Regions from separate parts of the Photobacterium sp. MCCC 1A19761 genome, predicted to be linked through region 1. Evidence: predicted binding sites of a transcription regulator. Region 1 holds the regulator's gene; each other region holds the start of a gene.
What was found. The regulator MetJ, encoded in region 1, represses methionine synthesis genes. The targets are predictions, from matches to a motif close to TTAGACNTNTANANGTCTAA.
Positions count from the first base shown of each region.

Region 2: metH (methionine synthase) is a predicted target of MetJ. The motif match lies at 2,195-2,214, and genes of this name have one in related genera.
Region 3: metN (methionine ABC transporter ATP-binding protein MetN) is a predicted target of MetJ. The motif match lies at 1,812-1,831, and genes of this name have one in related genera.

Region 1 covers NZ_JAZGTF010000009.1:184,636-188,859, reverse strand. The annotation lists gene VV869_RS11275 (bifunctional aspartate kinase/homoserine dehydrogenase II) at 1-1,161, opposite strand, end outside; gene VV869_RS11270 (O-succinylhomoserine (thiol)-lyase) at 1,158-2,327, opposite strand; gene metJ (met regulon transcriptional regulator MetJ) at 2,512-2,829, shown strand; gene VV869_RS11260 (malic enzyme-like NAD(P)-binding protein) at 2,898-4,148, opposite strand.
Region 2 covers NZ_JAZGTF010000006.1:887-5,110, reverse strand. The annotation lists gene metH (methionine synthase) at 1-2,140, opposite strand, end outside; gene VV869_RS07810 (cation:proton antiporter) at 2,339-3,625, shown strand; gene metA (homoserine O-acetyltransferase MetA) at 3,729-4,224, opposite strand, start outside.
Region 3 covers NZ_JAZGTF010000038.1:40,448-44,671, reverse strand. The annotation lists gene VV869_RS22200 (ABC transporter permease subunit) at 1-891, opposite strand, end outside; gene gmhB (D-glycero-beta-D-manno-heptose 1,7-bisphosphate 7-phosphatase) at 1,133-1,687, opposite strand; gene metN (methionine ABC transporter ATP-binding protein MetN) at 2,010-3,044, shown strand; gene VV869_RS22185 (methionine ABC transporter permease) at 3,034-3,720, shown strand; gene VV869_RS22180 (MetQ/NlpA family lipoprotein) at 3,811-4,224, shown strand, end outside.

The sequences.
Region 1 (4,224 bases):
GGCAAAGCCTTCCCGCAGCCGCAGCTCGGCGGTGATCCCGCTGTCCTGCAGCGAGCCCAGCACCCCGTTGACCACTTCCCGGGTATAGGCGAGCCGGATCCGTCCCTTGTCGGCTTCGACACTCTGCGCCAGCGGCGGCAACTGAATCCGTTGCAGCAGTCTGGCCAGCTCGGCCTGGATCGGGGCCAGATCATGCGAGCGGGCAATATCGAGCTCAATCAGGCAGACATCATCAAGCGAAGTAATAATTTTTGCGCCGCGCCCCGAGGCCAGCACCCGCTCGACCCGGGTCGAGCCCGATTCCGGCTGATGGCTACAACGCAGGGCCAGATCAATCGCGCTCTGGGCCACCGGCTGCAGCGTCCGGCTGTGCAGCACCGGCGCTGCCAGACGGGCCAGTTCGCTGGCTTCATCCAGCCGCAACAGCGGCAACAGGCAGGCGTCCGCCACCAGCCGCGGATCGGCGCTGTACACCCCGGCAACATCGCTCCAAATCGTCACCCGCGCCACTTCCGCCAGGGCGCCGATCACCGTGGCTGAATAATCCGAGCCGTTGCGACCCAGCAGTACGGTTTCACCGGCCGCATTGCGGGCCATAAATCCGGTGATCACAATCCGGTGCTGGCTGTGCTGGGCCAGCTCAGCCGTCAGCAACGGCCAGGACTGGGCGCGATCGACTTCCGGCTGCGCGGCCCGCTCGGCCCGCAAAAACGTCCTGGAATCCAGGTACGTCGCCGGCATCGCCTGTTGCGCCAGCAACGCGGCGAGCAACCGGGCAGACCACAGCTCGCCATGACCAAGTACCGCGGCCACCGCCGCTTCCGTCAAATCCGGACCACTGAGCTTGGCCAGCGCACTGAGCTCCAGGTGGAGCTGAGTTTGCAGATCATCCGCAGCCGGGCCGGTCACGAGCTCACTGATCAGTGCCTGCTGAAACGCCCGCAGATCCTGCAACGCGTCATGGGCCTGCCGGCCATCTTTTCGCAGCAACTCGACCCAGGCGATCAGCTGATTGGTGGTCTTGCCAGCGGCGGAAACCACAATCAAATCTTCAGGACCGGCATATTCACCGATGATCTCGGCCACCCGGCGATAACACGCCGGGTCCGCCAGGCTGCTGCCGCCAAATTTGTGGAGTTGTCGTGTTATCGGCTGGCTCATCCCGTCACCTCCGCTGCCAGGGCAAACGCCTGCGCCAAATCGGCAATCAAATCATCGGCATCTTCCAGCCCCACAGACAACCGGAGCAGGGACGGCTTGATGCCCGCTTCGGCTTGCGCCTCGTCCGACATCGCCCGGTGGGTCATACTGGCCGGATGGCAGATCAGACTTTCGGTCCCGCCAAGGGACTCCGCCAGAGAAAAGCATTGCAGTTGGCGGACAAACAATTCCAGTTGTGCCTGGCTGCCGGCGATTTCAAAACTGAGCATCGCGCCGAATCCCTGCTGCTGCTTGAGCGCAATCGCATGGCCCGGATGCTCGGGCTGGCTCGGATGGTAGATTTGCCCGACCAACGGCTGGCTTTGCAGGTAAGCGAGGATCCGGGCGCTGTTCTCTTCGTGCAGCTTCATCCGGGGAGCCAGGGTCCGCAGGCCGCGCAGCGTGAGATACGCATCAAACGGCGCGCCGGTGGCACCAATGCAGTTGGCCCACCAGGCCAGGGTTTCCGCCTGCTCCGATGTTTTGGCAATCAGCACCCCGCCGAGCACGTCGGAATGGCCGTTAATGTATTTGGTGGTCGAGTGGACGACAAAATCCGCCCCCAGGGCGATCGGCTGTTGCAGGATCGGCGACAGGAAGGTGTTGTCCACCGCAACCAGCGCCCCGGCCTGATGCGCCTGTTCGCACACGGCGGCGATATCGACCACCCGCAGCAACGGGTTGGATGGTGTTTCCACCCAGACCAGCTTGGGCTGTTTGGCCAGTGCCGCCGCCAGCGCGACCGGATCGGTCTGATCGACAAAACAGACCTGAAAATCCCCTTTCTGAGCCCGGGTATGGAACAGGCGGTACGTGCCGCCATAGCAGTCATGCGGAGCCACCACCAGGTCATCCGGCCCCAACAGGGCAGTGACCAGCAAGTTGATCGCCGCCGTACCGCAGTTCGTTACCACGGCCCCGGCGCCCCCTTCCAGCGCAGCCAGCGCTTCGGCCAACGTATTGCGGGTCGGGTTGCCCGAGCGGGAATAGTCAAACTGCGGCACTTCCCCCAGTTGTGAGAAGCTATAAGTCGAAGTAAGGTAGATAGGCGGCACCACCGCATTAAATTGGGTGTCCGATTCGATCCCAGCGCGGACGGCAACGGTCGCTCGCTTCTTGTCACTCATATTTACTTTCCTTGTCTGAGGGCTGGCCCTGCGGTGCAGAACGGATTAGCACCAACATTAGCCACAAACCATAAAGACGTCAACACTTCTGGACGTCCATATGTCTTTGCTTGTGGCGGTAAATCCCGCTAAAATTCACCCATCATCTAATTTAATCAATCCAATATCGCTGAGAAGGTAGAAAATGGCAGAGTGGAATGGCGAGTACATCAGCCCATACGCGGAACACGGTAAGAAAAACGAGCAAGTCAAAAAAATTACCGTTTCGATTCCATTGAAGGTACTGAAAATCCTGACTGATGAGCGTACCCGCCGTCAGATCAACAACCTGCGTCACGCCACGAACAGTGAGCTACTGTGCGAGGCATTCCTGCATGCCTACACCGGTCAGCCGCTGCCTACCGACGATGACATCCGCAAAGACCGTCCGGATGATCTGCCGGCCGAGGCCAAAGCCCTGATGGACGAGATGGGCATCAAGTACGAAGACATCAACGAATAATCGCTGCTTTTCTGCCGCCAGATACAAAAAAACCAGCCCGTGGGCTGGTTTTTTCCTATCCGGCTGAATTATTTGTCAGCCATGTAATTGACCGGCATGTCGATTCGGGCAACGCCGGATTCAACCGCAGCCACCGCCACGGCTTTGGCCACGCGCGGCAGCAGACGCGGATCCATTGGTTTCGGAATAATGTATTCCGGACCGAAGGCCAGGCTGTCCACGCCAGCCGCTTTGAGTACTTCTGCCGGGACCGGCTCTTTGGCCAGTTCACGGATCGCCTTCACGGCTGCCAGTTTCATCTCGTCGTTAATCGCACTGGCGCGCACGTCCAGGGCACCGCGGAAGATGAACGGGAAGCACAGCACGTTGTTGACCTGGTTCGGATAGTCCGAACGGCCAGTGCCCATGATCAGATCATCACGTACGGCATGCGCCAGCGCCGGCTTGATTTCCGGATCCGGGTTAGAACACGCAAAGACCACCGGCTTGTCAGCCATCAGCTTCAGGGCTTCCGGTGACAGCAGATCCGGACCGGACACGCCGACAAAAATGTCTGCGCCTTCGATCACGTCTTCCAGCGTGCGCTTGTCGGTATTGTTGGCAAACAGCTGCTTGTATTCGTTGATGTCGTCACGGCGGGTATGGATCACGCCCTTACGGTCCAGCATGTAGATCTTCTCACGCTGCGCACCGCACTTGATCAGCAGTTCCATACAGGCCACGGCAGCCGCACCAGCACCCAGGCAGACGATCACGGCTTCGCTGATCTCTTTGCCTTGCAGTTCCAGAGCATTGAGCATCCCGGCCGCGGTTACGATCGCGGTGCCGTGCTGGTCATCGTGGAACACCGGCACCTGGCAACGCTCGATCAGACGCTTTTCAATTTCAAAGCAGTCCGGCGCTTTAATGTCTTCCAGGTTGATGCCGCCGAATGTATCGGCAATGTTAGCCACGGTATCGACGAACTCGTCAATCGTGCGGTGTTTCACTTCGATATCAATCGAATCCAGACCGGCAAAACGCTTGAACAGCAGGGCTTTACCTTCCATCACCGGCTTGGATGCCAGCGGGCCCAGGTTCCCCAGGCCAAGGATCGCAGTGCCGTTACTGATCACCGCCACCATATTGCCTTTGGCGGTGTACTTGTAAACATTGTCAGCGTTTTGGGCGATTTCACGCACCGGCTCAGCCACACCCGGGCTGTAAGCGAGGGCAAGGTCTTCAACAGTATCAGCAGGCTTGGAGAGCTCTACGGCAATTTTGCCTGGTACAGGGTAAGCATGGTAATGAAGCGCTTGTTGGCGAAAGTCTTCAGACATAGTGTTTCAGATCCTGAAAGAAAATGAGGTTCAGTTGGTGTAGTGGGAGATAAATCATATGCTATAGCGGTAGAAA
Region 2 (4,224 bases), on a different contig from region 1:
ACATTTTCCCTTCACCGAACAAATCACCGACCACGTTCATCCCGTCCATCAACGGGCCTTCAATCACTTCCAACGGCTTGCTGGCATTGGCACGCGCTTCTTCGGTGTCTGCAACAATGAACTCAGTGATCCCCTTGACCAGCGCATGCTCCAGCCGCTTGGCCACCGGCCAGGTGCGCCACTCCAGCGCCGAGGCATCTTCTTCTTTACCAACGCCTTTACCGGCATATTCAGCAGCAATGTCCAGCAGCCGCTCTGTTGCATCATCCCGGCGGTTGAGCACCACATCTTCCACCGCTTCACGCAGTTTTTCCGGCACGTTGTCATAGACTTCCAGCTGGCCGGCATTGACGATCCCCATATCCATCCCGCGCTTGAAGCAGTGATAGAGGAATACAGCATGGATTGCTTCACGGACGTAGTTATTGCCGCGGAAAGAGAACGAGACATTCGACACCCCGCCGGAGATCATCGCGTGGGGCAGATCCCGCTTGATGTCGCCCACCGCTTCAATAAAGTCGACCGCATAGTTGTTATGCTCATCAATCCCGGTGGCGACCGCAAAGATATTCGGGTCAAAAATGATATCTTCCGGCGGGAAGCCGACTTCATCGACCAAGATCCGGTACGCATTGGTACAGATCTCCAGCTTGCGCTCGCGGGTATCCGCCTGGCCGACTTCATCAAAGGCCATCACAATCACCGCCGCACCGTAGCGGCGGATCAGTTTGGCCTGCTCAATAAACTTCTCTTTACCTTCCTTGAGCGAGATCGAGTTGACAATCCCCTTGCCCTGGATACATTTCAGACCGGCTTCGATGACTTCCCACTTAGAGGAGTCAACCATGATCGGCACTTTGGATATTTCCGGCTCAGATGCACAGAGATTGAGGAAACGCACCATACAGGCTTCGGCATCGAGCATCCCTTCATCCATATTAATATCGATGATCTGGGCACCGTTTTCCACCTGCTGACGGGCCACTTCCAGCGCTTCATCGTATTGCTCTTCTTTAATCAGTCGCTTGAAGCGTGCCGAGCCGGTGACGTTGGTCCGCTCCCCAACATTGACAAACAGGGTGTCTTTCTCGATGGTCAGCGGCTCCAGTCCGGACAACCGGCAAGCCACCGGCAGCTCCGGCAGCGCACGCGGTTTCACGGTTGCCGTCACGGCGGCCATCTGGCGAATATGCTCCGGCGTGGTGCCGCAACAACCGCCGACCAGGTTCAGAAAGCCGGACTCCGCCCACTCTGCAATATGTTCAGCCATCTCCTCCGGCGATAAGTCATACTCACCAAAAGCATTCGGCAGACCCGCATTGGGGTGAGCAGAGACCGCGCATTCGGAAATCCGAGACAGCTCTTCCACATACTGACGCAGCTCATCCGGGCCAAGGGCACAGTTGAGGCCGAACGAGATTGGCCGGACATGGCGCAGGGAGTTATAGAAAGCTTCGGTCGTCTGGCCGGAAAGGGTCCGCCCGGAGGCATCGGTAATGGTCCCGGAGATCATCACAGGCAGAGCCATCCCCAGTTCATCAAACACCTGATCGACCGCGAAGGCACACGCCTTGGCATTGAGGGTATCAAAAATGGTTTCAATCAGGATGATATCGGCACCGCCTTCAATCAGGGCATGGGTCGATTCAGCATAAGCTTCGACCAGCCGATCAAAGGAGACATTCCGGTAGCCCGGGTCATTTACGTCCGGTGAAATTGAGCAGGTACGGTTGGTCGGGCCAAGCACCCCGGCGACAAAGCGCGGTTTATCGGGCGTTTTGGCCGTCCATTCATCAGCCACCTGACGCGCCAGCCGGGCCGCTTCGCGGTTGATCTCGGCACTGAGCGATTCCATGTTGTAATCGGCCATGGCAATCGTCGTGGCGTTAAACGTGTTGGTTTCCAGGATATCGGCGCCCGCTTCCAGGTAGGCACTGTGAATCTCGCGGATCAACTGGGGCTGCGTCAGCACCAATAAATCATTATTGCCCTTCAGGTCAGAAGGCCAGTCAGCAAACCGCTCCCCACGATAATCTGCTTCATCCAGTTTATAACCCTGGATCATTGTGCCCATCCCGCCGTCAATGATCAGGATTTGCTGCGCCAACCGCGCTTGTAATAATTCCTTGCCCTTTCCCACCGCACTACTTCCTTATCCATTTTTACAGCTGAATAACATCCTACCACAGGTTAGATGGAAATCTAGACGTCCAAATGAATTATTGTTTCCGGGCTCAGGCTCAATATTGAAAAGTTTTCAGTAGCTATCAATGTATGATGGCTTTATATTTTGACACAATTTGTCTCTTTACTTTTCAGCTTATATCGAGGTTCATGGATGTCCGTTTATAGCACCCTTTGCTTTCTTGCTGCCGCAGCAATGATCATTGCGTTTATCAACAGCAAAATAGGGAAAATGCAAACAACGATTGCGATCACGGCTGGCGCACTGATCCTATCCTTAGGCATCGTGATCGCCGGTCAAAACGGATGGTTTCATTTAGAAGAAATCGCAGCCAGCCAGCTGGGTGAAATCAACTTCGAATCATTTTTGCTCAAAGGGATTTTAGGCTTTCTGCTTTTCGCCGGCGGGCTCGGGATCAAGCTCCCCAACCTGGAAGATCAGAAGTGGGAAATCACCGTCCTGGCTTTGGCCGCCACGCTATTTTCCACCTTCTTTATCGGCTTTGCCCTCTGGGGTATCTGCCAGCTCATCGGCATCGACTTTCACCTCATCTACTGCCTGATTTTCGGCGCCCTGATCTCCCCGACCGACCCCATCGCCGTCCTGGCCATCGTAAAAAAGCTCAATGCCCCACGCCGGATTTCCACCCAGATTGAAGGCGAGTCCCTGTTCAATGATGGGTTCGGCCTGGTCATTTTTGTCACCTTATTCACCATTGCCTTCGGCAACGAAGCACCGACCATTTTAGGCGTCGGTCAGCTGTTTATTCAGGAAGCAATCGGCGGGATTGCTTACGGCTTCCTGCTTGGCCTGCTGTTCCATTACCTGATCAGTGCCACAGACGATCACTCCATGGAGCTGCTGCTGACCATCGGGGTACCGACAGCCGGATATGCTTTCGCCGATCTGATCCATGTCTCCGGACCTCTGGCGATGGTAGTCTCCGGGATCATGATAGGGAACTGGACGCGCTACATCGGGTTCTCGAAAGAAAGTGAGGATCACCTGGACCATTTCTGGGAACTGGTCGATGAATTCCTCAACGGGGTGCTGTTCCTGCTGATCGGTCTGAGCATGCTGCAGTTCAGCTTCCACGAGGAAGACTGGATCCTGATGGTCATCGCCGTGCCGTTGGTACTGCTCAGCCGCTACCTCAGCATCCAGCTGTCCTACTTTGGATTCCAGCGCTACCGTAGCTATAACCCGCATTCGGTGAGGATCCTGACCTGGGGTGGCCTGCGTGGCGGCCTGGCGTTGGCGATGGCAATGGCCATTCCGGCCGGAGTCATCGTGATCCCGGAGAAGAACATTGACGTGCGCGAGTTGATTCTGGTGATGACCTATGCCGTCGTGGTGTTCTCCATCCTGATCCAGGGTTCAACCATTACCCCGATGATTCAGAAAGCCAAGCTCTGGGAAGCCGATAACGCCAAGCAATAATGACAAAGACCTGCCTCGGCAGGTCTTTTGTTATTCATGTGCTGTGACACCGAAGGAGCCTGAACGGCGACATACCGGCAAGTACACACCAGCCAGGGAATGATTAATCATCCCGGGTAAATTTATCTACCGAGAAATGCTCCAGATCATATGGCGTCTGCTGGTACACACAGTAATTCAACCAGTTCGAAAACAGCAAGTGGCCATGACTACGCCAACTGGCCACCGGTGGATTGTCCGGATTTCCCTCCGGGTAGTAATTCACCGGAATATTCGGCTCCATCCCTTCACTCAAATCACGCACATACTCATTATGCAGGGTATGCACATCGTATTCGGGATGACCGGTCACAAAGACATTCCGCTTATCTTTCGTCGCCGCCAGGTAAACCCCGGCTTGTTCAGACGTCGCCAGGATATCGAGATCCGTATGTTGGGCCAGATAATCCGGGGAGAAATCCGCGTAGCGGGAGTGCGGCGCAAGAAAGGTATCGTCAAAGCCACGCAGGATGGGATGGCGGCAATCATGAATGCGATGGGAATACACCCCGGAGAGCTTCTCCTTACGGGTTCGCTTGGGCAAATCATACAACAGTTTG
Region 3 (4,224 bases), on a different contig from region 1:
ATACCCCAGCAGGCCGATACCATCAATGTTGAAGATCACCTCAATCAGAAACGAGCCGGTCATAAAGAAGAGTATAGAGTTGCCGAAATGGCTAGCGATCGGGATCAGGCTGTTGCGCAGGGCATGCTTTCGCACCGCGGTCCGGAACGGCAAGCCTTTGGCAATCGCGGTGCGGATATAATCCGAGGACAGGTTTTCCATCAGGTTATTTTTCATCGTCATAGTCAGGGTGGCGAAATCCCCGATCAGATAACAAATCAGCGGTAAGACCGCATGCCAGAGCACATCCTGCACCTGTTGATATAGGGTTTCATAATCGTCAAAGTCATCACTGACAAAGCCGCCCATTGGAAACCATTCCAGGTGATAGCTGAACAAGGTGATCAGCAACACCCCGACGACATACCCCGGCAGGGCATAACCGACAAAGATCAGAATGGAAGAACCAGAATCAAACGCCGAGTCATGTTTGATGGCTTTGAAATAGCCCAAAGGGATGGAAATAAAATAGCTGATAAAGAACGTCATCCCACCGTAGAACAGCGAAATCGGCAGTCGTTCGGCAATCATCTCGGTGACCGGCTCGTAATAACGGGTCGACTCCCCTAAATCAAAGCGTATCAGCTTCTTCAGCCACTCCCAGTACGCCTGGTGAACCGGTTTATCCAGGCCATAAAACGCATTGAGCTGCGCCAGCTGATCATCAGACAAGGCCGTACTGCCGCCCGCGGTCGTCATCGCCGCCGCTCCATCCCCCTGAAACTGCATGTTCGCCAGCATCCGCTCGACCGGCCCGCCGGGCACCAGCCGGGTAATGGCAAAGATCAGCACGGTAATGCCTAAGAATGTCGGTATAATCAGCGCCATACGATGCAATAAATACGACAGCATGTATCGGCCCGCTCCCTTTCTCATAGCCTGAGCAAGGTCCCGCCATCCACAAGAGTTGATGACATGATGTCCAGACGACTCAGGTAACGAATTGACCACGCTCACAGGGCGTGTCTTCAACTGAGTATAGTGTCAAATTTATAACAGTGAGAAACCGCAAGTTTTTCTGATGATGTCAAAAAAAACAGGTCGCGAGACGACCTGTTTTTTTATCTCTGGAAGTTGTGTACTGTTTTGCGGTTTAGCGCGCAGCCAGCCAGGCCGGGACATCGGCAACGCTGTCGAGCACAGTATCAGCCAGTGCTTCGCCGGCTTCGGTGATCGGTTTGCCGGTACGGACCAGGATCTTGGTGCCGACGTCTGCCGCCTGCGCCGCTTTCATGTCATCGGTTTTGTCACCAATCATCACCGAGTTGGCCATATCGATTTTCAGGAAATCGCGGGCTGAAATGAACATCCCCGGATTCGGCTTGCGACAGTTACAATCCTGCAGGTAATCCCCTTTGCCTTCCGTCGGATGGTGCGGACAGTAATAAATCCCGTCAAATTCCACTCCGTTGTCGACAAAGTTCCAGTCCATCCACTCGGTCAGGGTCAGGAATTCATCTTCGCTGTACATGCCACGGGCAATCCCCGCCTGGTTGGTGACCAGGACCAGCAAATAGCCCATCGCCTTGAGCTTTTTACACGCCTCAAAAACACCTTCGACATACTCAAAATCATCGACGGTATGCACATAACCATGATCCACGTTAATCACGCCGTCACGATCAATAAAAACTGCGGGTTTGGCCAAAAGTCAGCCCTCTGTCTGTCTACATTACTGGCGCGATTATGACACGGCTCACCCCGGGATTCATCCGTTTATCCGCCCGGTTTCTGCCAGGGCTGAAGATTTTGGCTCAAGTCAAGAAAGCCATTTAGACGTCCAGACGTAAAAATATCTATTGACTTAGCCGTCTAGACACCCTAGCATCAACCACATAAGCGTTTAGGAAACACTTTACGCACAAACTAATTACAGTGTAAACACAATAAACAGCAACAAATTAAACCATTATCACCCATTTTTGCCCGGTGAATTGTATTGGGCAGCAGCAAACAGCTCAGGAAGTTCGATGATAGAAATCAATAGAGTGAACAAAGTGTTCTATCAGGGAGAAAAGGAAATCAACGCGCTGCGTGATATCAACCTCTCCATTGAGCAAGGCACAATTTTCGGCGTGATCGGTTCATCCGGTGCAGGGAAAAGTACCCTCATCCGCTGCGTGAACCTGTTAGAAAAGCCCACCAGCGGCCATGTGATTGTCGATGGTGTCGATTTGACTCAGCTCTCCACCCAGGAGCTGACGTTAGCCCGGCGTAAAATCGGGATGATCTTCCAGCACTTCAATCTGTTGTCTTCCCGGACGGTGTTCGACAACGTGGCCCTGCCGCTTGAGCTGGCCGGGACCAAAAAAGCGGACCTCAAAAGCAAAGTGACTGAGCTGCTGCAACTGGTGGGGCTGGCCGACAAGAGCAGTGCCTATCCGTCCAACCTCAGCGGCGGCCAGAAACAACGTGTGGCCATCGCCCGGGCCTTGGCATCCGACCCGAAAGTCCTGCTGTGTGATGAAGCGACCAGTGCGCTGGATCCGGCGACCACCCAGTCGATTTTAGAGCTGCTCAAGGAGATCAACCGCAAGCTGAACCTGACCATTTTGCTGATCACTCACGAGATGGATGTGGTGAAAAGCATTTGTAGCCAAGTGGCGATCATCGGCGATGGTGAACTGGTCGAGAAAGGTCCGGTCGGCGATATCTTTGCCCATCCGAAAACCGAACTGGCCCGGGAGTTCATTCGCTCAACCCTGGATCTGTCGATCCCGGAAGACTACCGCGCCCGGCTCACCGACACCCGAGTTGAGAACAGCTACCCGCTGGTCCGCCTGGAATTTACCGGCGCTTCCGTGGATGCTCCGCTAATCAGCCAGGTCGCCCGTGAGTTTAATATTGACATCAGCATTCTGAGCTCAGATATGGATTATGCCGGCGGCGTCAAATTCGGCCTGATGCTGGCGGAGTTTTTCGGCACCGAACAAGCAGCAGAGCAGGCCATTGCCTTCCTGCGCGATCACAAGGTTAATGTAGAGGTACTGGGTTATGTTGCTTGAAACAATTGCGAACTGGTGGCAGGCCAATGAACGCCTGACGTATTTACTGATTGAGGCGCTGGGTGAAACGCTGGTGATGGTGCTTGCCTCCGGTCTGATTGGCTTCGCCATCGGGATCCCGGCTGGTGTTGCCCTGCACCTGACCAAACAAGGCGGGCTGCTGGAACACTCGACCCTGAACAAGGTTCTGGGGACCGTGACCAATATCGGCCGCTCGATCCCGTTTATTATCCTGCTGGTCGCCATTATTCCGTTTACCCGTTTTGTGGTCGGCAGCTCGATTGGGACCGCCGCGGCGATTGTTCCGCTGACCGTTGGCGCGATTCCGTTTATCGCCCGCCTGGTTGAAGGGGCGCTGCTGGAAGTGCCGGGCGGCCTGGTAGAAGCCGCTCAGGCGATGGGTGCAACACCGCGCCAGATCATCAGCAAGGTGCTGCTGCCGGAAGCCATGCCGGGCATTATCAACGCTATCACCATTACGCTGGTGACCCTGGTGAGCTACTCAGCCATGGCCGGCACCGTCGGCGGCGGCGGTCTAGGCGATGTTGGGATCCGTTACGGCTACCAGCGTTTCGACGGCACCGTCATGCTGATCACCGTGGTCATGCTGGTCATTCTGGTGCAATGCATTCAGTCTGCCGGTGATCATCTGGTCAAGCGTGTCGATCACCGCTAAGTCCACCCAATACGAACACACAATGTAAAAACAAAGACAACCCTATTACCGACTAGGATTATGGAAATCCCGCTTTTAAGGAGAAGTAACATGGCGTTTAATCTGAAAAACCTGTTTGCAGTAGCCGGCCTGGCCTCGGCACTGGTTCTGACCGGCTGCGGCGAGAAAGAAGCTGCGGTAGACAACAGCAAAATTAAAATCGGTGTCATGGCGGGTGCAGAAGCACAGGTTGCTGAAGTGGCTGCCAAGGAAGCCAAAGACAAATACGGCCTGGATGTTGAGCTGATCACCTTCACCGACTACGTTTCACCGAACGCAGCACTGGAAGAAGGCTCGATCGACATCAATGCGTTTCAGCACAAACCATACTTGGATCAGCAAATCACGGACCGTGGCTACAAGTTTGCGATTGCCGGTAACACGTTTGTCTACCCGATTGCCGCCTATTCCAGCAAAATCAAATCAATCGATGAGCTGAAAGATGGCGATCAAGTCGCAGTACCA